Regions from separate parts of the Geobacillus lituanicus genome, predicted to be linked through region 2. Evidence: a T-box and tRNA genes for the amino acid it is inferred to sense, from the RefSeq annotation. Region 2 holds a T-box; the other holds one or more tRNA genes.
What was found. A T-box is a leader RNA that pairs with one kind of tRNA and senses whether it is charged. The one in region 2 lies ahead of trpS (tryptophan--tRNA ligase), so its partner is inferred to be a tRNA-Trp.

Region 1 (10,887 bases), 1.3 Mb from region 2:
GAAACGACCGGACTGCGTCACGATGGCCCAGTGGGAGAACAGTTGACGAACGCTCAACAAGTGCTGGTGGAAGACCGGGCGTATGTCAAAATCGAACGCCTCGATCGATTTGTAGAGCAGCATCAGCTGTTTGTCATTCGGATGAAGGACAACATCGAACTTCATCAGAAAAAAAGCTTGAACCGCCTTTCCAGCACATCCTCATCGGTTCAAGCCGACTTCACGTGCCAGTTGGGAACGAAACAATACCGCTCCACCAAACGTCACCGGGTGGTGATCTTTCGAGATGCGAATGGCCGCGACATTCGGGTCGTGACGAACCTCTTCCATGCGTCTGCGGAAACCATTGCCGACATGTACCAACAACGTTGGACTGTTGAGGTCTTTTTCCGTTGGGTGAAGCAATATTCTGAATGTCCCGACCTTGTTTGGCACGACGGAAAATGCGGTATACAACCAACTGTTTGCGGCATTCATCGCGTATGTGCTGTTGCGATGGCTGTATGATCAAACCAAAAAACGGACGAACCGCTCTCTTTCCTTCATTTCGTTTGTTCGCCGTTTTTTCTCTGGGCAGCTTCCTCTCGATTGGAAATCGGGGAGGGCCGCTGCTTTGTTTGAGTATGCCCAAATTGATGGAAGGCGTATGTATAATTTTGGATAATCAACACTCGTGATTAGATTCATGATTAACTTCTCAAACTTGCTTACTCCATCGCCTTACGAATATGCTCTGGAATCATCACTACTTCTGTCGTGATCACAGGTTCGTTATATTCCTCATCAATACACTCATACCAGAACGCCAAATGTTTTTTATCAATTTCGTGTTCGGACTCTTCTACGGAAATCCCGCCTTCTCCCTGAACAGAGAACCAGTAAAGAAACTCTCCTTCCTCATTTCGCTCGCGGAAGATCGCTTCGACATGCATTTTTTCATCTTTGAGCGTCAACAGCACCTCGTTCATATGTGTGTTTAATAATTCCATCCATTCATCCACCCGCTTCGATTTTCCTTCCTTTACGCGAAATTTGCTTAATTCTACTTTCATCTCATGCTTCCACCTTTCTATTTATTGATGAGCTTCAAAATATAGAAAGAAAGCAGTATATCTTGTATGCCATGCCGAAAACGGTGGAGATAAGCGTCGCATAATAGTCATCAATGTGACCGTGCGCCACATGCCAGACAACTAACAGAAAAATGATATAGCATACTACATCGAGCAGCATCCCTTGCTTAGACGTTCGTTTTGTAACTATTCACCCCAGTGCTAGTGTATAAAAAAGCCCAGCACAAATAGGGCATTTCGGTCATAGAAAATGCCCTAGGTAGCGGAAAGAACTCGATCGATCGTTTCGCCTGCCAACAGAAGACATAACGAATCCCACACGTTTTTTTCGTGTTTCGTCAGTGTGGAAACGATGCTTCTTGCGATGCAAAACGACTGCGCGAATGTTTCTTCGCGAAACGTACCCGAAATGTTCTCTTTGACTTTGACCATGCGAAGATCGCGTTCGGCTTGGTTGTTGTCAAAGGGAACATGTACTTCACGTAAGAAACGCAGCGCTTCTTCCTTTCGTTTTTGAAGGCGTCGAACAAAAGCGAGTGCTTTTTTCGGAAGAGGCGTCATCGTTTCTAATCGGTGTTGTGCTCTTTCTAGGATGCGATCATACACTCGTTCCCACCGTCTCGCTTCTTCTTCGGAAAGTGCACCGTGATGGGCTTCGACGGCTTGCTTGGCGGCTAACAGAAACGTGGTCATGCGCATCGCCCACGTATGCCCTTGTTCGATGAATCCTTTTAACTCACGCAAATGATGGGCGTGACAAAGGGCATGGGTGGCATGTGTGTATTTCGGATATGTACCGAACGCATCGTGCATCATCGTCCCTTCATATCGGGGAAGAATCCCGATATCATCGGTCGCTTTTTTTCCACGAGAAGCGTGAGGAGCCAAGTATGTATATCTCGATGTACACGCGACATGCACCCATGCGAGTTTCCCATTGATGCGCAAACTCGTTTCATCGACATGCAGGATGTTGGATTCAAGTAAGGCGTCTTCGATGATGTCCATATTTGATTCCAGCGCTTCGCGTCCTCGTTTCACCATATTGGCAAGGGTTCCTGTACTAATCGAGTGTTGATATAACGCTTCGATTGTATCACTTAAACGCTTGTACGGGATCAATTGGATATGATGTAAATAAACAACGAGCGCCGTGAGCCGTGGACCGTATTGCACATGATTCGTGACATGGGATGGGAATTCGGCTTGTTGCACGCATCGACAATGTGGACACGATTTCACTTCACGTTCATGTTGTGTCACCTCGATCGCCACACGAGGGACATCAAACACTTGACGGATATCGACTTTGAACGGTTTGACTTCACACAAAGAAGCTCCACATCCTTGACACGTATGCACACGGTGGACGACACGATGATGTGGATGTTCCACTTGACGGAGCGTCTTCCCCTCATGTCCCTCTTGCCCACCAGGCTTTTTGCCAGACGGCTCGCGGGAGGAACGCTTTTTCTCAAAACGGTCAGAAGATGGGGGCAAATGGCTATTGGAGCTGTTTTTTTTCGTGCGTGCTTCCAGCTCTTGAACACGGTACTTCAGTTGTTCATTTTCTTTGCGTAGTTGTTTGTTTTCGTGACGCAAATGTTCATTTTCTTGAATGAGTTGATGAATGAGCTGTTTTTGTTGTTGAACTTTGCCGATTAAGCTCTCAACTGTAAATACAGCTTGTTGTACCGTCAACATGCGATTCACCTCCTTGTCTATCAGTATTCACATCATAGACAAGGAAAGAAGAAAATATTCAGCTCACTTTATGATGTGGCTGAATAGTTACTTCGTTTTTCACCTTATCTTTCTACTCTATTTCGCTTCCTATCTATATAATTCCTTCTATAATTTTACACTTAACTATATAAATGCACCTTGAAAAGTTAACCTTTGCATCACGCTGCACACCCCAAGCGTCGAAGCACCTCTTCCGGTTGTTGATCTATATATTCCATAAACCGGGCAATGGCTTGGTCAATATCCATTTGATCTTTGTGAAACACATTGGCAATGACCGCATCCTTGAGCCATTTCCACAAGCGTTCGATGGGATTCAGCTGTGGGGAATAAGGAGGTAAAAAGATCAAGTGAAACGATTCCCCTTCTTGGCGCAAGAAATCTCTCACCATTTTGGCATGGTGGATGCGGGCATTGTCGAGCACGAGCACGATCAGCTGGTCTGGATAACGGATCTTCAAGATCTTTAAAAAATCCAAAAACGTCGTCGCATTCGCAGCGACTGCTCGATGAAGAACGGTGTCCCCATTGAGCACATTCAACGCCCCAAATACAGAAACGTGGGCATGATGGCCGCACGTAGGCACTTTCCATTTCACCTCACCGAACACGATTGTACGCACACGATTTTCTTTTCTCGAATCGTATTCGGTAAATAAAAAACAAGGGATTCCACTTACGTGAAACCCCTTGTCTCTAAAACCTTCTCCCTATTTTCGATGCCGATGGTGGGAGTCGAACCCACACGGGGGGCTACCCCACACGATTTTGAGTCGTGCGCGTCTGCCAATTCCGCCACATCGGCGCGACATGCATTATTTTATCACATTACTTCATGTCTGTCAACACTTTTTATATTCATTAGATGGAGGCGGCACCCGGATTCGAACCGGGGGTAAAGGTTTTGCAGACCTCTGCCTTACCACTTGGCTATGCCGCCTTGATCGAGAGCGGAAGACGGGACTCGAACCCGCGACCCCCACCTTGGCAAGGTGGTGTTCTACCACTGAACTACTTCCGCATCATTGGCTGGGGTAGCTGGATTCGAACCAACGCATCACGGAGTCAAAGTCCGTTGCCTTACCGCTTGGCTATACCCCAACGCTGTAAAAGTGAAGGGCGACTAGTGGGAATCGAACCCACGCATGCCAGAGCCACAATCTGGTGCGTTAACCACTTCGCCATAGTCGCCATAATGATAATCAAAATGGCAGGGGCAGTAGGAATCGAACCCACACCGGAGGTTTTGGAGACCTCTGTTCTACCATTAAACTATGCCCCTTCAATCATGGTGGAGGGGGACGGATTCGAACCGCCGAACCCAAAGGGAGCGGATTTACAGTCCGCCGCGTTTAGCCACTTCGCTACCCCTCCAAGGAATGGTGCCGACTGCAGGACTTGAACCCGCAACCTACTGATTACGATTCAGTTGCTCTACCAATTGAGCTAAGTCGGCATAATTATGATATAAATCGCGGCTCATTGTTCATTTGTTGTGTCCCTTCCTCTACCAGCCAACTCGAAGAAGCGGGATGCGTCGGGACAACTCGCAGCCGATTCGAGGAAGCGGATGCTCGTCTCTACCAATTGAGCTAAGTCGGCATACATATGATGCACATTATGTTATATGGTGGCTCGGGACGGAATCGAACCGCCGACACAAGGATTTTCAGTCCTTTGCTCTACCGACTGAGCTACCGAGCCATATTAAGTTTTTCATTACTTTGCTTGTACTGCACCGTGTCTCTTCCTCTACAAGCTGATTCGAGGAAGCCAGAATGCGTTGAGGCAACTCCAACTGAACTGCTGAGCTGTCTCTTTCCATAATTTTGAAACAATGGCGGTCCCGACGGGACTCGAACCCGCGATCTCCTGCGTGACAGGCAGGCATGTTAACCACTACACTACGGGACCAATTTGGTTGCGGGGGCAGGATTTGAACCTGCGACCTTCGGGTTATGAGCCCGACGAGCTACCGGACTGCTCCACCCCGCGACGATAGGAAAGTAAATTAATTTGCACAATGTTCTTAGCGTTGTTATCCGTTACCTCTTCCTCTACAAGCTGATTCAAAGATGCCAGATGCGTCGAGGCAACTCGAAGTGAATTCGATGAAGCAAAGGCTCGTCGCTCCACTCCACAACGATTGAAAATGGTGGAGGATGACGGGATCGAACCGCCGACCCCTTGCTTGTAAGGCAAGTGCTCTCCCAGCTGAGCTAATCCTCCACGAAGAAGTGACCCGTACGGGATTCGAACCCGTGTTACCGCCGTGAAAGGGCGGTGTCTTAACCACTTGACCAACGGGCCATGTTGATGAATCATGGCGGAGAGCAAGGGATTCGAACCCTTGAGGCGCTATTCACGCCTACACGATTTCCAATCGTGCTCCTTCGACCACTCGGACAGCTCTCCACGATGGCTCCGCAGGCAGGATTCGAACCTGCGACCAATCGGTTAACAGCCGATTGCTCTACCACTGAGCTACTGCGGAATGACATCACTTTAGACATTTATTATTATAATGATTCGCGTTGAGCTGTCAAGGACTTTTTTTCATTCCTTCAAAACTAGATAACCGTTTCGGGAAGAAGCCGCGGCGCCTCCACTTTTCATTGTCTAGCTCCGGCTCGCCGCCGCTCGGGGTCAAATAACCTTCCCCCTCGGGGTGCTAGCACCCCTGCGGGTGAAGAACATTTGCCCGTCGCGGCGAACCGCTCGCCTGCGCTTTTCTAGGTTAAGCCCTCGATCGATTAGTATCCGTCAGCTCCACGTGTCGCCACGCTTCCACCTCGGACCTATCGACCTCGTCATCTTCGAGGGATCTTACCCGCCTGACGCGGTGGGAAATCTCATCTTGAGGGGGGCTTCACGCTTAGATGCTTTCAGCGCTTATCCCGTCCGCACATAGCTACCCAGCGGTGCCCCTGGCGGGACAACTGGTACACCAGCGGTGCGTCCATCCCGGTCCTCTCGTACTAAGGACAGCTCCTCTCAAATTTCCTGCGCCCGCGACGGATAGGGACCGAACTGTCTCACGACGTTCTGAACCCAGCTCGCGTACCGCTTTAATGGGCGAACAGCCCAACCCTTGGGACCGACTACAGCCCCAGGATGCGATGAGCCGACATCGAGGTGCCAAACCTCCCCGTCGATGTGGACTCTTGGGGGAGATCAGCCTGTTATCCCCGGGGTAGCTTTTATCCGTTGAGCGATGGCCCTTCCATGCGGAACCACCGGATCACTAAGCCCGACTTTCGTCCCTGCTCGACCTGTCCGTCTCGCAGTCAAGCTCCCTTGTGCCTTTGCACTCTCCGAATGATTTCCAACCATTCTGAGGGAACCTTTGGGCGCCTCCGTTACCTTTTGGGAGGCGACCGCCCCAGTCAAACTGCCCACCTGACACTGTCTCCCACCCCGCTAAGGGGTGCGGGTTAGAATTTCAATATCGCCAGGGTGGTATCCCACCGCCGCCTCCACCGAAGCTGGCGCTCCGGCTTCCCAGGCTCCCACCTATCCTGTACAAGCGATACCAAAATTCCATATCAGGCTGCAGTAAAGCTCCACGGGGTCTTTCCGTCCTGTCGCGGGTAACCTGCATCTTCACAGGTAGTATAATTTCACCGGGTCTCTCGTTGAGACAGCGCCCAAGTCGTTACACCTTTCGTGCGGGTCGGAACTTACCCGACAAGGAATTTCGCTACCTTAGGACCGTTATAGTTACGGCCGCCGTTTACTGGGGCTTCGGTTCGCACCTTCGCTTCCGCTAAGCGCTCCCCTTAACCTTCCAGCACCGGGCAGGTGTCAGCCCCTATACGTCGCCTTTCGGCTTCGCAGAGACCTGTGTTTTTGATAAACAGTCGCTTGGGCCTTTTCACTGCGGCTCGTTCGGGCTCTTCACCCAAACGAGCACCCCTTCTCCCGAAGTTACGGGGTCATTTTGCCGAGTTCCTTAACGAGAGTTCTCCCGCGCGCCTTAGGATTCTCTCCTCGCCTACCTGTGTCGGTTTGCGGTACGGGCACCTCTTCCCTCGCTAGAGGCTTTTCTTGGCAGTGTGAAATCGGGGACTTCCGGATGACTCCGTCGCCATCACCGCTTGGCCTTACAATCCGCGGATTTGCCTACGGATCAGCCTTGCGGCTTGGACAGGCTCTTCCAGCCGCCTGCTCGCCCTATCCTCCTGCGTCCCCCCATCGCTCAAACGGGAAGGAGGTGGTACAGGAATCTCAACCTGTTGTCCATCACCTACGCCTTTCGGCCTCGGCTTAGGTCCCGACTAACCCTGAGCGGACGAACCTTCCTCAGGAACCCTTAGGCTTTCGGCGCAGAGGATTCTCACCTCTGTTTTCGCTACTCATACCGGCATTCTCACTTCTAAGCGCTCCACCAGTCCTTCCGGTCTGGCTTCAACGCCCTTAGAACGCTCCCCTACCGATGACCAACGGTCATCCCGCAGCTTCGGCGGCACGTTTAGCCCCGGTACATTTTCGGCGCAGAGTCACTCGACCAGTGAGCTATTACGCACTCTTTAAATGGTGGCTGCTTCTAAGCCAACATCCTGGTTGTCTTTGCAACTCCACATCCTTTTCCACTGAACGTGCACTTTGGGGCCTTAGCTGGCGATCTGGGCTGTTTCCCTCTCGACCACGGATCTTATCACTCGCAGTCTGACTCCCGGGCATAAGTCGTTGGCATTCGGAGTTTGACTGGGTTCGGTAACCCGATGAGGGCCCCTAGCCCAATCAGTGCTCTACCTCCAACACTCTCCATCCCGAGGCTAGCCCTAAAGCTATTTCGGGGAGAACCAGCTATCTCCAAGTTCGATTGGCATTTCACCCCTACCCACACCTCATCCCCGCACTTTTCAACGTGCGTGGGTTCGGGCCTCCAGCCGGTGTTACCCGGCCTTCACCCTGGACATGGGTAGATCACCTGGTTTCGGGTCGACGACGACGTACTTTTCGCCCTGTTCAGACTCGCTTTCGCTGCGGCTCCGCCTCTTCGGCTTAACCTCGCACGCCATCGTCACTCGCCGGTTCATTCTACAAAAGGCACGCCATCACGCATGAACGCGCTCTGACTACTTGTAGGCACACGGTTTCAGGTTCTCTTTCACTCCCCTTCCGGGGTGCTTTTCACCTTTCCCTCACGGTACTGGTGCACTATCGGTCACTAGGGAGTATTTAGCCTTGGGAGATGGTCCTCCCTGCTTCCGACGGGATTTCCCGTGTCCCGCCGTACTCAGGATCCGCTCGGGAGGGAACGAAGTTTCGACTACAGGGCTGTCACCTTCTCTGGCCGGCCGTTCCAGACCGGTTCGTCTACCCCGTTCCTTTCTCACTCCCACAATGAGCGGTCCTACAACCCCAAGAGGCACGCCTCTTGGTTTGGGCTGTTCCCGTTTCGCTCGCCGCTACTCAGGGAATCGCGTTTGCTTTCTTCTCCTCCGGGTACTAAGATGTTTCAGTTCCCCGGGTGTGCCCTCCATGCCCTATGGATTCAGGCATGGATACTGCCCCATTACGGACAGTGGGTTCCCCCATTCGGACATCTCCGGATCAACGCTTGCTTACAGCTCCCCGGAGCGTTTCGGCGTTTGCCCCGTCCTTCATCGGCTCCTAGTGCCAAGGCATCCACCGTGCGCCCTTTCTAGCTTAACCTACAGCGCTCTCGGCTTCTTCCTTTGTGTTTCCGGTTATCTAGTTTTCAAGGAACGAGACTGCTTCTTGAATTTGCTTCTCTGCAGTCTTGCGTCGAGGAATTCGGCTTCTCCGAATCCGCTTGTAGACGCAGACGCAAACGAAGCTACTTCCCCGAACCTGCTAGCAGACGCAGGCACAGGCGCTTTTGAAGGAATTTCTCATCCCTTCAAAACTGAACGAAGCGACTGCCTTGAGTCTGCTTCCTTGCAGCTTTGCGCCGAGGAATCCATCTTCCTTGAATCTGCTAGAAGACGCAGGCGCAAAACAAGTGAAGGAATTTCTCATTCCCTCAAAACTGAACGAAACGAAAGCGCTGTGTATCGACAGTTGGCCATTGCGGCCTCCGCTTTTCGTCCTTAGAAAGGAGGTGATCCAGCCGCACCTTCCGGTACGGCTACCTTGTTACGACTTCACCCCAATCACTTGCCCCACCTTCGGCGGCTGGCTCCCTTGCGGGTTACCTCACCGACTTCGGGTGTTGCAAGCTCTCGTGGTGTGACGGGCGGTGTGTACAAGGCCCGGGAACGTATTCACCGCGGCATGCTGATCCGCGATTACTAGCGATTCCGGCTTCATGCAGGCGAGTTGCAGCCTGCAATCCGAACTGAGAGCGGCTTTTTGGGATTCGCTCCCCCTCGCGGGTTCGCAGCCCTTTGTACCGCCCATTGTAGCACGTGTGTAGCCCAGGTCATAAGGGGCATGATGATTTGACGTCATCCCCACCTTCCTCCGACTTGTCGCCGGCAGTCCCTCTAGAGTGCCCAACTGAATGCTGGCAACTAGAGGCGAGGGTTGCGCTCGTTGCGGGACTTAACCCAACATCTCACGACACGAGCTGACGACAACCATGCACCACCTGTCACCCTGTCCCCCCGAAGGGGGAACGCCCAATCTCTTGGGTTGTCAGGGGATGTCAAGACCTGGTAAGGTTCTTCGCGTTGCTTCGAATTAAACCACATGCTCCACCGCTTGTGCGGGCCCCCGTCAATTCCTTTGAGTTTCAGCCTTGCGGCCGTACTCCCCAGGCGGAGTGCTTATCGCGTTAGCTGCAGCACTAAAGGGTGTGACCCCTCTAACACTTAGCACTCATCGTTTACGGCGTGGACTACCAGGGTATCTAATCCTGTTTGCTCCCCACGCTTTCGCGCCTCAGCGTCAGGTACAGGCCAGAGAGCCGCCTTCGCCACTGGTGTTCCTCCACATCTCTACGCATTTCACCGCTACACGTGGAATTCCGCTCTCCTCTCCTGCCCTCAAGTCCCCCAGTTTCCAATGACCCTCCACGGTTGAGCCGTGGGCTTTCACATCAGACTTAAGGAACCGCCTGCGCGCGCTTTACGCCCAATAATTCCGGACAACGCTCGCCCCCTACGTATTACCGCGGCTGCTGGCACGTAGTTAGCCGGGGCTTTCTCGTGAGGTACCGTCACCGCGCCGCCCTCTTCGAACGGCGCTCCTTCGTCCCTCACAACAGAGCTTTACGACCCGAAGGCCTTCTTCGCTCACGCGGCGTCGCTCCGTCAGGCTTTCGCCCATTGCGGAAGATTCCCTACTGCTGCCTCCCGTAGGAGTCTGGGCCGTGTCTCAGTCCCAGTGTGGCCGGTCACCCTCTCAGGCCGGCTACGCATCGTCGCCTTGGTGAGCCGTTACCTCACCAACTAGCTAATGCGCCGCGGGCCCATCCGCAAGTGACAGCCCAAAGGCCGCCTTTCAACCGAAGACCATGCGGTCTTCGGTGTTATCCGGTATTAGCTCCGGTTTCCCGGAGTTATCCCGGTCTTGCGGGCAGGTTGCCCACGTGTTACTCACCCGTCCGCCGCTGACCGAATCAAGGCAAGCCCCAATCCGGTCCGCTCGACTTGCATGTATTAGGCACGCCGCCAGCGTTCGTCCTGAGCCAGGATCAAACTCTCCAAAGAAAGTTGATTGGCTTGTTCAGCGCCAAAACCAATGGTCATGGCGCACGCGCTTCGTTTCGTTCAGTTTTCAAGGAACGATCGCACTGCTTGGATGCAAGGAATTTCACTTCCTCATCAACCCGTTGTCTCTCGCAAGCAGCTTCTTTATATTAACATAACATCTTTTCGTTGTCAACTGTTTTTCTTGCCCGTCGCGTCCGAACTGTTCGTTCTAGCAACGACGCTATTTAATATATCACCTCAAAAACAAAAATGCAATACCTTTTTTTATTTTTTTTGCGACGCTGCTGCCCCCTTCTTCCTTTATATCATGTTGGAATACGGCGCCCGCTGCCTTGGCAACTTGTCCGCCTAAGACAGACGAATATGCGGAGCGGCGGGCGCATACATTTTCAATAATATATCTATCATCACTTACTTGATTTTTACTTTCTTGAAGGAGGCAT
Region 2 (10,887 bases):
ATTAGTACCAAGTAATAATAATTGGTGATGTAGACTGATTGTACATTCAAGTTTGGTTGTCAGCGTGAGCGTTTTTTTGCCATTTTGGGAAAGAAAGAGGAGATGAATGATATGGGAGCAGGAATTATCGGGGTCGGCCGCTATGTGCCGGAAAAAGTGTTGACCAACTTTGATTTGGAAAAAATGATGGATACATCGGATGAATGGATCCGGACGCGCACCGGGATCGAGGAGCGCCGCATCGCTCCGGATGACATCGATACGTCCAATATGGCGTATTTTGCCGCAGAAAGGGCGCTTCAAGACGCTGGCATGGAGGCGAAGGATATTGATCTCATTTTAGTTGCCACCGTCACCCCGGACCGTCCGTTTCCGTCGGTCGCTTGCATGCTGCAAGAGCGGCTTGGCGCCGTCAACGCCGCTGCGCTTGATATTAGCGCTGCCTGCGCGGGGTTTATGTACGGGATGGTCACGGCCGCCCAATTTATTGACACAGGCGCCTACAAGTATATATTAGTAGTGGGGGCAGACAAACTATCGAAAATCACCGATTGGACCGACCGCAACACGGCGGTGCTGTTCGGCGACGGCGCCGGAGCGGTCGTCATGGGTCCGGTGTCGCCCGGGCGCGGGATTTTATCTTTCGAGTTGGGAGCTGACGGAACAGGAGGAAAACATTTATACAAAGACGAATATATCGTCATGAACGGCCGTGAAGTATTCAAGTTCGCCGTCCGGCAAATGGGAGAATCAAGCGTGCGTGTGCTTGAAAAAGCCGGGCTCACGAAAGACGATGTCGACTTTCTCATTCCGCATCAAGCGAACATTCGCATCGTCGAAGCGGCCAGACAGCGGCTCGAGCTGCCAGAAGAGAAAATATCGACAACCATCCGTCGATATGGCAACACGTCGGCCGCATCTATTCCGATTTCGCTTGTAGAAGAGTTGGAAGCGGGCAAAATCCATGACGATGATCTCATCATTATGGTCGGGTTCGGCGGCGGGCTGACGTGGGGCGCGATCGCTTTGCGCTGGGGCCGTTGATGTTCTGTATCCCAACATCATTATCCAGAATAAAGGAGAGGCAGAGGAATATGGAAAAAAGACGAGTCGTCGTGACCGGAATAGGCGCCGTCACCCCGCTGGGGAATGACGCAGAAACGACGTGGAAAAACATTGTCGCCGGCCAGTCCGGCATCGACATTGTCACCCGCGTCAATCCAGACGATTTTCCAGCGAAAGTGGCGGCAGAAGTGAAAGATTTTGATCCGTCGTTGTTTATGGACCGCCGCGAAGCGCGGAAGATGGACCGGTTTACGCAATACGCCGTGGCGGCGGCGCTCATGGCGGTGAAAGATGCGAATTTGGAAATCGGTGAGCATAACGCCGAGCGGGTCGGTGTTTGGATCGGCTCTGGCATCGGCGGTATGGAGACGTTTGAGCAGCAGTTTGAAATTTTCCAGCAGCGCGGCTATCGCCGGGTGAGCCCGTTTTTCGTGCCGATGATGATTCCGGATATGGCTGCGGGGCAAGTCTCAATCATCCTTGGGGCGAAAGGAATGAATTCATGCACGGTCACCGCTTGCGCGACGGGCGCAAACTCGATCGGCGACGCGTTTCGGGTCATTCAGCGCGGCGATGCGGATGTGATGATCGCGGGGGGAACGGAGGCGCCGATTACGAAAATGTCGTTTGCCGGCTTTTGCGCGAATACGGCCCTTTCGACCAATCCGGATCCGAAAACGGCAAGCCGCCCGTTTGATAAAAACCGTGATGGCTTTGTCATGGGGGAAGGGGCAGGCATTATCGTGCTTGAAGAGCTGGAGCATGCGTTGCGCCGCGGGGCGAAAATTTACGCGGAAATTGTCGGCTACGGCGCGACGGCTGACGCATATCATATCACTGCACCGGCGCCGGGCGGTGAAGGCGGCGTGCGGGCGATGCGACTGGCGCTGCAGGATGCCGGCTTGCAGCCGGAGGACATCGACTACATTAACGCCCACGGCACAAGCACGGAGTACAATGACAAATATGAGACGATCGCCATTAAAGAAGTGTTTGGCGACCATGCCTATAAGCTTGCGATCAGTTCTACAAAATCGATGACCGGTCACCTGCTTGGCGCAACCGGCGCGGTGGAAGCCATTTTCTCTGTGTTGGCGATCCGCGATGGCGTCATTCCACCGACCATCAACTATGAAACGCCGGATCCGGAATGCGACTTGGACTATGTGCCGAACGAAGCCCGCCGGCAGACTGTGCGCGCAGTGTTAAGCAATTCGTTTGGATTTGGCGGCCATAACGCGACATTGATTTTCAAAGCGTATGCGCAATAGATAGCAATGAAGGCCATTAGCCTCGGCCGGACGAACCCGGCCCCGTTGGAAGACGGGCGCCGGGCTTCACTCCGGACGGGGCTTTTTTCGTTCACCGTCCCGGTTGCCTTGACATAAGGTAGCAAAAAGGGAGGGAAGACGATGGGACTGGCTCCAACTGATCGTTGGCTTGAACAAGATGAAGGCGATCCGCTCCGTGTTTGCGCCCGGCTGGCGCCGTTTTTTGCCGATGCACCAGCGCGCGCCATTCATCGTTATTTATGCTTATATGGCATGTATCGAAGCGCCCGGCAGGCCGTTCGCCTTTTGCCGGAGATGAAGGCAAAAGGCCTTTGGGAGCGGCTTGCCCGCTTATATGACGAACAGCGGGTGAGATGGAAAGGGCCTGACGTTCCGGTGTTTTTGCTGCCGGCCGATGATGAAAACCGGAAACTTTTGCGCGAGTTTCGCGGAAAAGGAGGAGTGGCGTTTGCCGATAAGCTCGTTTTCTTTTTGCTGCCCGATCATCGCGACGAGGAGGTCGCGGCATTGGTGGCGCATGAGTACAACCATGTTTGCCGGCTGAAGCAGCTGCCGTATGGCGGCAAAGAGGCGACGCTGTTAGATGCGGTGATTATGGAAGGGCTGGCAGAACATGCGGTCGCTGAAACAGTCGGACCGGAACAATGCGCCGACTGGACGTCGTATTATACTGACAGGGAGATCGAGCGGTTTTGGCGCCGCTACATCGCCCCCAATCAAGATGCCGCTGTTTCGCACCCACTCAGCTCCCGCATTTTATACGGCCTTGGGTGGTATCCGAACATGGGCGGCTATGCAGTCGGTTATGCCATCGTCCGCCGCTGTTTGGAGCGGGGGTATTCATTGGCTCAATTGATGGCGATGGAGGCGAAACAAATGGTTGCTTTAGCCGGTCTGGACAGCCGCGGGTAAGGCGGGATGGACCAGGGGCGATGATAGGCATCTTGTCCACCGAACAGGCATATACGTAAAGAAAGGACGTGGACAAGAAGGAAGGGAAGCCCGATGGTCCGCCTGTTTTTTTATTTGGTCGGCTTTGGTTTTTCGGTCGTCGGCGGCATGATGATGATCGTCTATTTAAACATCATCACCCCGGAGCGCGGGTTTGGTGAATACGCTGCTTATATCGCGACAAGGGCGGAATGTTATTTATTGCCGCTCGGCTTGTTGCTTATGTGGGCGAGCTTGTCGTTTCCAAGCCGTGGCTCATAGTGGGGAAAAGAGGGCGAAATGGAATAAAATTCTGCCCCTCTGCCTATACTGATGGACAAACACGTCTGGAAGTGAGGGGTATCACATGCTTTACCTGCACGACATTTGGGTGAACTGGTTTGAAGGTGAAGAGAACGGGTACAACGTCTGCCATTTTCACGAATGGCGCAAAGACGACCAAATTGAGTTGCTTGACCAAGTGCCGCTGTTAAAAGTGTCCCCGGCTCTATTCCAATATATTGAAAACAGTTTATCCGACCTTCCGAAGCCGCTTTTGGACGATGTGTACCAAAAAGCCTATGTCCGCAAAAACCATGAACGGATTCAGCTCGATTATTGTTTCGTTGTGACCGACGGAGCTGGCATTTTGGCCGTCGATACGATCGGCTATCATATTCCGATCCGCAAAAGCCGCCTCATTCCGCGGCAAGAGCAGCTTGTGTACGAGATGGCCGCCGAGACGGAAGAGCGGGCCTACCCGCTGCCGAAGTACGAAAAAGAGTACCACATTTTGTCGCCGGCGCCGGAGTTGATGTGCGGATTGACACGGAAAGAGCGGCAGTTGAAACAGCTGTTGTTTATGGCGCTTGACCAGCTGCATTCAACGAAAAACAGCGCCGAGGTGCGCTACTGGTATACAGAATGGGCCCCGGAAAAGTACGCAGATATTCAAAAAATGTCGTTTGAGGAAGCGTGGGAACGGCTGTACGAAGAAACGAAACACGGCTGGTCTGCACGGCACGAGCAGCTATGTGAAAACTTAATTAAAGGCCAGCCGTTTTTCGAAAAGCTTTGGGAAATGGAGCAAGAGCCGAAAGTGAATTAAAAAACGGGCCAGGGCGCTATGTGCCCGCCCGTTTTTTGTATGGCGCCTTCTTACCGCCGCCCGAGGCCCATCGCTTTCTCCATTTTTCGCACCATTTCTGAGGCGACGCGGTTCGCTTTTTCCGCTCCTTCATCCAATACGCGGTCAAGCTCCTCGCTTTCCATCCAATGGTGATACCGTTCTTGAATCGGCCGGAGCGTTTCGATGACCAATTGGGCCAGGTCGGCTTTGAAGACGCCGTATCCTTTTCCTTCGTATTGCTGTTCGAGCTCCTCGATCGATTGGCCGGATAACGTCGAATAAATATTGAGCAAATTTGAAATGCCCGGTTTTCCTTCTTTGTCGTAGCGGATCGTTCCTTCCGAGTCGGTGACGGCGCTTTTGATCTTCTTCTCGATCGTTTTTGCATCGTCAAGCAGTGTGATGTATGCTTTTGGGTTCGGATCGGATTTGCTCATTTTTTTCGTCGGGTCGACAAGCGACATGATGCGGGCGCCGACTTTCGGAATGCGCGCCTCAGGGATCGTAAACAGCTCGCCGTACCGTTTGTTGAACCGTTCCGCCAGATCGCGCGTCAGCTCGATATGCTGCTTTTGGTCTTCGCCGACCGGGACGATGTCGGTGTTATAAAGCAAAATGTCAGCGGCCATCAGCGGCGGGTACGTGAGCAGCCCGGCGCTGACCGCCTCTTTGCCGGCTGACTTGTCTTTAAACTGCGTCATCCGCTCGAGCTCGCCGATATACACAATGCACTGCAGCATCCACGCCGCTTGGGCATGCGCCGGCACTTCCGATTGGATGAACAGCGTCGCTTTTGTCGGATCGATGCCGACGGCCAAATACAAAGCGGCAAGGCGGCGGATGTTTTTCCGCAGTTCGTGAGGGTCTTGCGGAACGGTAATGGCGTGTTGGTCAACGATGCAAAAATAACAGTTGTATTCATGCTGCAATTCGACAAACTGCCGCAGCGCCCCGATGTAGTTGCCAAGGGTGATGACGCCGCTTGGCTGAATGCCGGAAAAAATGGTTTTCATCGATCTTCACTCCCTCAAGCCAAAAATAAAAAAGGCCCTGCCATCCCTCTAATAGGGACGGTAGGACCGCGGTGCCACCCTACTTATTGCGCGGAAAAGCGCAATCGCTCAGCCCATGCTTTGCGCATGGCCCCCTGTAACGCGGGGAACGTCCTCGCCTACTGCGTCGCCGGTTCGGCGGGAAGCTCGAAAGCCCATTCCATATGGCTAGCCGCTTGTTCGCACCTTCCACAAGCTCTCTGAAGGCATCGCCATATGTACTTTTCTTTCTCATCGCTCGGTCTATTCTAAACTTGCCTTATATTATACGGAAACCATTCAGCTGTTGCAACCTTATTGCACGGCATATCCGGCGGCGATCATCGCGAGAAACAAAAGGAGTCCGGCAAAAAGGAGCGGGTACGTGATGGCAAACCGCGCCGGACCGGGGGGCTCGTCCGCCTCGCTTTCCTCGGCCATTTCTTCCATATAGCGCTCCGCTTTCGTTGCGCTTTTGCGCAGCCGGCGGAATCCGTAGGCAAATCCGCTGAAAAACCCGCGCTCGTAAACGAACAAAAGCCCGCCAGCCGAAAGCGGCACAAGAGAGAGCAAAAAGGCGGTGTTAATAAAGGCAACCGCCGTCCATGCCCCTTGCCAGAAAACGATAAGCGCACTGGCCGCCAGCATAGCGGCCACCATCCACCCTGTTCGAACGGCGATCCGTTTCATTTTGTCTCTCCCGCCTTTCCAATTCGTTGTTTTTATTTTAACATATGTAAGAGGAAGGATTGTCAATGTTATTAACAACGTTATATCAGAAAATTTGTATTCATCTTGGAAACAGAGGAACAATTTGCTTTACAATAGGGATGAGGGGCGAAAAACCTATGTTGTAAGCGTTTTCTAATATATTGACAGAAATTTTTTATTTACAACAGCGTCAAAAGTCGGTAAAATGCAGATGTAAATACAAGCCGATCTTCCTGTCTGTTTTAAGTAATTAGAAATTTTTTATTTAACAAAATAAAAAAATTCTTTTCAGGTATACTAATACAGGATATAATAAAACATGTAAGTACAATCTTCTGAAAACTAATGGTTCAGAAGATTTGTAATACACTACATAAACCTAAGGGGGGTTTTTTAGTGAAGAAGCGATTTTCTTTCTTCCTCGTCCTGCTTCTCGCGCTGTCAACGTTCCTCGCGGCTTGCGGCGGGGGCAAGGACAACGACAACGCCCAAGGCGGCCAGGGCGGCGAAAAGCCGGCGGAGAAAAAGGAGCAGGTGCTGAACTTGCTTGATTCCTCAGAAATTCCGTCGCTTGATTCGGCGCTCGCCACCGACCAAGTATCGTTTATCGTGTTGAACAACGTCATGGAAGGTCTGTATCGTTTAGGCAAAGACAACAAGCCGGTTCCTGGGGTGGCGGAAAGCCATGAGGTGAGCGAAGACGGCAAAACGTATACGTTCAAGCTTCGCAAAGACGCCAAATGGTCGAACGGCGACCCGGTGACGGCGCACGACTTCGTGTTTGCTTGGAAACGGGTGCTTGACCCGAAAACGAAAGCGGAGTATGCGTACATTATGTACGACATCAAAAACGCGGAAGAAGTCAACACCGGCAAACTGCCAGTTGACCAGCTGGGCGTCAAAGCGCTTGACGACTACACGCTCCAAGTCGAGCTGAAAAACCCGATTCCGTATTTCATCAGCCTGACGGTATTCGGCACGTTCATGCCGCAAAACGAGAAATTCGTGAAAGCGCAAGGCGACAAATACGGTCTCGAAGCTAATACGACGCTTTACAACGGCCCGTTCGTCTTAAGCGAATGGAAGCATGAACAAGGCTGGACATATGAGAAAAACCCGAATTACTGGGACAAAGATACAGTTAAGCTTGAAAAAATCAACGTCAAAGTTGTGAAAGACACGGCGACAGCGGTCAACTTGTATGAAACGAAACAGGCCGACCGCGTCGGTTTGACGGCCGAATTTGTTGATAAGTATAAAAATGATAAAAACTTCAAAACGGAATTGGATCCAGCCCTCTACTGGCTGCGCATGAACACGAAAAAAGAACCGCTGAACAACGTCAATGCCCGCAAAGCGATTGCAATGGCAATCGACACGCAAGCGATGGTCGATACGCTCTTGAACAACGGTTCGATTCCGGCGAAGTTCACCGTTCCGAAAGACTTCGTCACTGGTCCGGATGGCAAAGACTTCCGCGATGTGAATGGCGATTTGGTCAATTACAATCCGGATGAAGCGAAAAAACTGTGGGAGCAAGCGAAAAAAGAGCTGGGCAAAGACAAATTTACGCTTGAACTGCTGAACTATGACAGCGACAGCGCGAAGAAAATCGGCGAGTATGTGAAAGCGCAGCTTGAACAAAACTTGCCGGGCTTGACGGTCAACATTAAACAACAACCGTTCGCACAAAAGCTCGAGCTTGAAAGCAAAATGCAATACGACCTGTCGTTCTCCGGCTGGGGTCCGGACTATCAAGACCCGATGACGTTCCTTGACTTGTGGACGACAACTAACCCGCACAACCAAACGGGTTGGTCGAACGCTGAATACGACAAATTGATTAAAGACGCGAAAACAACGTTGCTTGGCGATTTGCAAGCCCGTTGGGATGCGATGCTGAAAGCAGAAAAGATCGTCTTTGAAGAAATGCCGATTGCCCCGCTCTATCAGCGCGGTGTCGCCTACTTGCAACGCGAGTATGTCAAAGATATCGTTTCGCACCCGTTTGGCGGCGATTACAGCTACAAATGGGCATATATTGAGTAATCTGTTTTCTACAGCATGCCGAGGAGAGTATATGCGAGGGCATATACTCTCCTTTTGCCTGCCAAGGCGAAAAATGTCGAAAAACAACGAAGATTATAGAAAAGCAGAGGAGGTGCGGTCATGGCGCGGTATACGCTTCAGCGGTTCGTTTATATGATCATCACGTTGTTTATCATTGCGACGTTGACGTTCTTTTTAATGAAGCTGTTGCCTGGTTCGCCGCTTCAGAACCAAGAGAAATTAACGCCGGAACAGAAGGCGCTTATTTTAAAAGAGTACGGATTGGATAAGCCCGTGCCGGTTCAATACATTCAATATTTAGGGAATTTGCTGAAAGGAGACTTGGGGGTATCGTTCCAATATGACAACCGCCCCGTGACAGAGCTCATCAGCGATCGAATCGGCCCGTCGGCCCAGCTCGGGTTTCAGGCGATTGTGTTTGGGACGATCGTCGGGTTGATTCTCGGAATTGTCGCGGCGATTCGACATAATCATTGGGAAGATTACACTGCTACGGTCATTGCGGTGTTGGGCGCCTCGATTCCGTCGTTTGTGTTAGGGGGGTTTTTGCAATATTTTATCGCTGTGAAACTGCAATGGCTTCCGGTCGCTTTTTGGGAAGGCTTCAAATATACGATTCTCCCGACATTGGCGCTGTCTGTCGGGGTCATCGCTAGCATCGCCCGTTTTATGCGCACAGAAATGCTGGAAGTGTTAAGCTCTGACTACATTTTGACGGCTCGGGCGAAAGGGATCAGCCAGGCGGGGGTTATCATCAAGCACGCCATCCGCAACTCGCTTATCCCCGTCATTACCATTTTAGGACCGATGACCGTCAATTTAATGACGGGAACGCTTGTCATTGAGAAACTGTTTGCTGTCCCTGGTCTTGGGGAGCAGTTTGTCCGTTCGATTGAACTGAACGATTACCCGGTTATTATGGGAACGACGTTGTTTTATTCCGCCTTGTTGATTTTGGCAGTATTCATCGTTGATGTGTTGTACGGGGTTGTCGACCCACGCATCCGGTTAGCGGGAGGGAAAAAATGATGGCGAAACAACAATACGAACAACTGTCACCGGAATGGTTTCAGCCCGCCCCGCCGAACGTTGGTGAGCAGGAAAAAATCAATCGTCCAAGCTTGACGTTTTGGCAGGATGCTTGGCTTCGCCTTCGGGAAAACAAGGCAGCGATCGTCGGGCTCGTGATGATTATCATCTTGGCGCTCATGGCGATCATCGCCCCGATGGCGAGCGACCGGACGTATAAAGATCAAAACTTGCGGCATGCGAAACTTCCGCCGAAAATCCCGGTGCTTGAACATATTCATTGGCTTCCGTTTGACGGCCGGGATGCGAACGGCGTTGATGTGTATAAACAGCGCGGCGTGAAAGAGTACTATTGGTTTGGCACGGATGACTTAGGACGCGACTTGTGGGTGAGGACGTGGTATGGCACGCGTATCTCCCTTTACATTGGTTTGCTGGCGGCGTTGATCGACTTATTGATCGGCATTGCGTACGGCGGCATTTCCGGCTACTATGGCGGCCGCGTCGACAATGTGATGCAGCGGATCATCGAAATTTTAAACGGCATCCCGTATTTAATTATGGTCATTTTGTTCATTTTGATTTTTGAGCCTGGAATCATTTCCATCACGTTGGCGATGGTCATTACCGGTTGGACGACGATGGCGCGGATCGTGCGCGGACAAGTGTTGAAATTAAAGAACATGGAATACGTGCTGGCGGCAAGGACGCTCGGAGCGCCGACATCACGGCTCATTTTCAAACATTTGATCCCGAACGTCATCGGCCCGATCATTATTACGACGATGTTCACGATTCCATCGGCCATCTTCACTGAGGCGTTTTTGAGCTTTATCGGCCTTGGCATCCGTCCGCCGGAAGCGTCGCTTGGCTCGCTTGTCAATGACGGGTATAAATCGATTCAAACGTATCCGCATTTGATGATTATTCCAGCGGTTGTGATCAGCTTGCTCATTTTAAGCTTCAACTTGGTGGCAGACGGAATCCGCGATGCGCTTGACCCGAAAATGCGCAAATAACCGACGGAAGGGGTGAAACCGATGGAGAAAATTTTGCAGGTGAACGATTTGCATATTTCCTTTGACATCCACGCCGGTGAAGTGCAGGCGGTTCGCGGCGTCACGTTCGACTTGTATAAGGGAGAAACGCTGGCGATCGTCGGCGAGTCAGGGTCTGGGAAATCAGTGACTTCAAAAGCGTTGATGCGCCTGTTGCCGACGCCGCCGAGCCGAATCAAGCAAGGGGAAATTTTATTTGAAGGAAAAGACTTGACCAAGCTGTCGGAGAAAGACATGCAATCGATCCGCGGGGCGAAAATTTCGATGATTTTCCAAGATCCGATGACGTCGCTCAACCCGACGATGACGATCGGAAAGCAAATTATGGAAGCGATTTTAAAGCATCAAAAGCTGTCGAAAGAGGAAGCGCGCAAACGGGCGATTGAACTATTGCAGCTGGTCGGCATTAAAAACGCCGAGCTGCGCATGAAGCAATACCCGCACCAATTTTCCGGCGGGATGCGCCAGCGTGTTGTCATCGCCATCGCCTTGGCGTGCAATCCGAAAATTTTGATCGCCGATGAACCGACGACCGCGCTGGATGTGACGATTCAGGCGCAAATTTTGGAGCT

Region 1: it encodes a tRNA-Trp, which carries the amino acid that the T-box ahead of trpS (tryptophan--tRNA ligase) is inferred to sense. The anticodon was not compared.

What each region holds. Positions count from the first base shown of each region.
Region 1 covers NZ_CP194773.1:3,025,479-3,036,365, forward strand. Annotated here, with positions in the region: partial or broken gene ACR1UW_RS15450 (IS4 family transposase) at 1-664, shown strand, start outside; gene ACR1UW_RS15455 (DUF6176 family protein) at 708-1,052, opposite strand; gene ACR1UW_RS15460 (IS66-like element ISBst12 family transposase) at 1,329-2,777, opposite strand; gene ACR1UW_RS15465 (IS630 family transposase) at 2,978-3,442, opposite strand; tRNA gene ACR1UW_RS15470 (tRNA-Leu) at 3,540-3,624, opposite strand; tRNA gene ACR1UW_RS15475 (tRNA-Cys) at 3,686-3,759, opposite strand; tRNA gene ACR1UW_RS15480 (tRNA-Gly) at 3,769-3,840, opposite strand; tRNA gene ACR1UW_RS15485 (tRNA-Gln) at 3,846-3,920, opposite strand; tRNA gene ACR1UW_RS15490 (tRNA-His) at 3,938-4,010, opposite strand; tRNA gene ACR1UW_RS15495 (tRNA-Trp) at 4,028-4,101, opposite strand; tRNA gene ACR1UW_RS15500 (tRNA-Tyr) at 4,109-4,193, opposite strand; tRNA gene ACR1UW_RS15505 (tRNA-Thr) at 4,200-4,275, opposite strand; tRNA gene ACR1UW_RS15510 (tRNA-Phe) at 4,448-4,523, opposite strand; tRNA gene ACR1UW_RS15515 (tRNA-Asp) at 4,658-4,733, opposite strand; tRNA gene ACR1UW_RS15520 (tRNA-Met) at 4,738-4,814, opposite strand; tRNA gene ACR1UW_RS15525 (tRNA-Val) at 4,973-5,048, opposite strand; tRNA gene ACR1UW_RS15530 (tRNA-Glu) at 5,058-5,129, opposite strand; tRNA gene ACR1UW_RS15535 (tRNA-Ser) at 5,144-5,234, opposite strand; tRNA gene ACR1UW_RS15540 (tRNA-Asn) at 5,239-5,313, opposite strand; rRNA gene ACR1UW_RS15545 (23S ribosomal RNA) at 5,553-8,480, opposite strand; rRNA gene ACR1UW_RS15550 (16S ribosomal RNA) at 8,883-10,441, opposite strand.
Region 2 covers NZ_CP194773.1:1,120,376-1,131,262, forward strand. Annotated here, with positions in the region: gene ACR1UW_RS05630 (beta-ketoacyl-ACP synthase III) at 112-1,044, shown strand; gene fabF (beta-ketoacyl-ACP synthase II) at 1,095-2,336, shown strand; gene ACR1UW_RS05640 (DUF2268 domain-containing putative Zn-dependent protease) at 2,478-3,269, shown strand; gene ACR1UW_RS05645 (YuzI family membrane protein) at 3,363-3,569, shown strand; gene ACR1UW_RS05650 (YjbA family protein) at 3,655-4,395, shown strand; gene trpS (tryptophan--tRNA ligase) at 4,446-5,429, opposite strand; T-box leader at 5,480-5,712, opposite strand; gene ACR1UW_RS05660 (DUF3899 domain-containing protein) at 5,763-6,137, opposite strand; gene ACR1UW_RS05665 (peptide ABC transporter substrate-binding protein) at 6,555-8,207, shown strand; gene opp3b (oligopeptide ABC transporter permease) at 8,328-9,257, shown strand; gene opp3C (oligopeptide ABC transporter permease) at 9,254-10,276, shown strand; gene ACR1UW_RS05680 (ABC transporter ATP-binding protein) at 10,298-10,887, shown strand, end outside.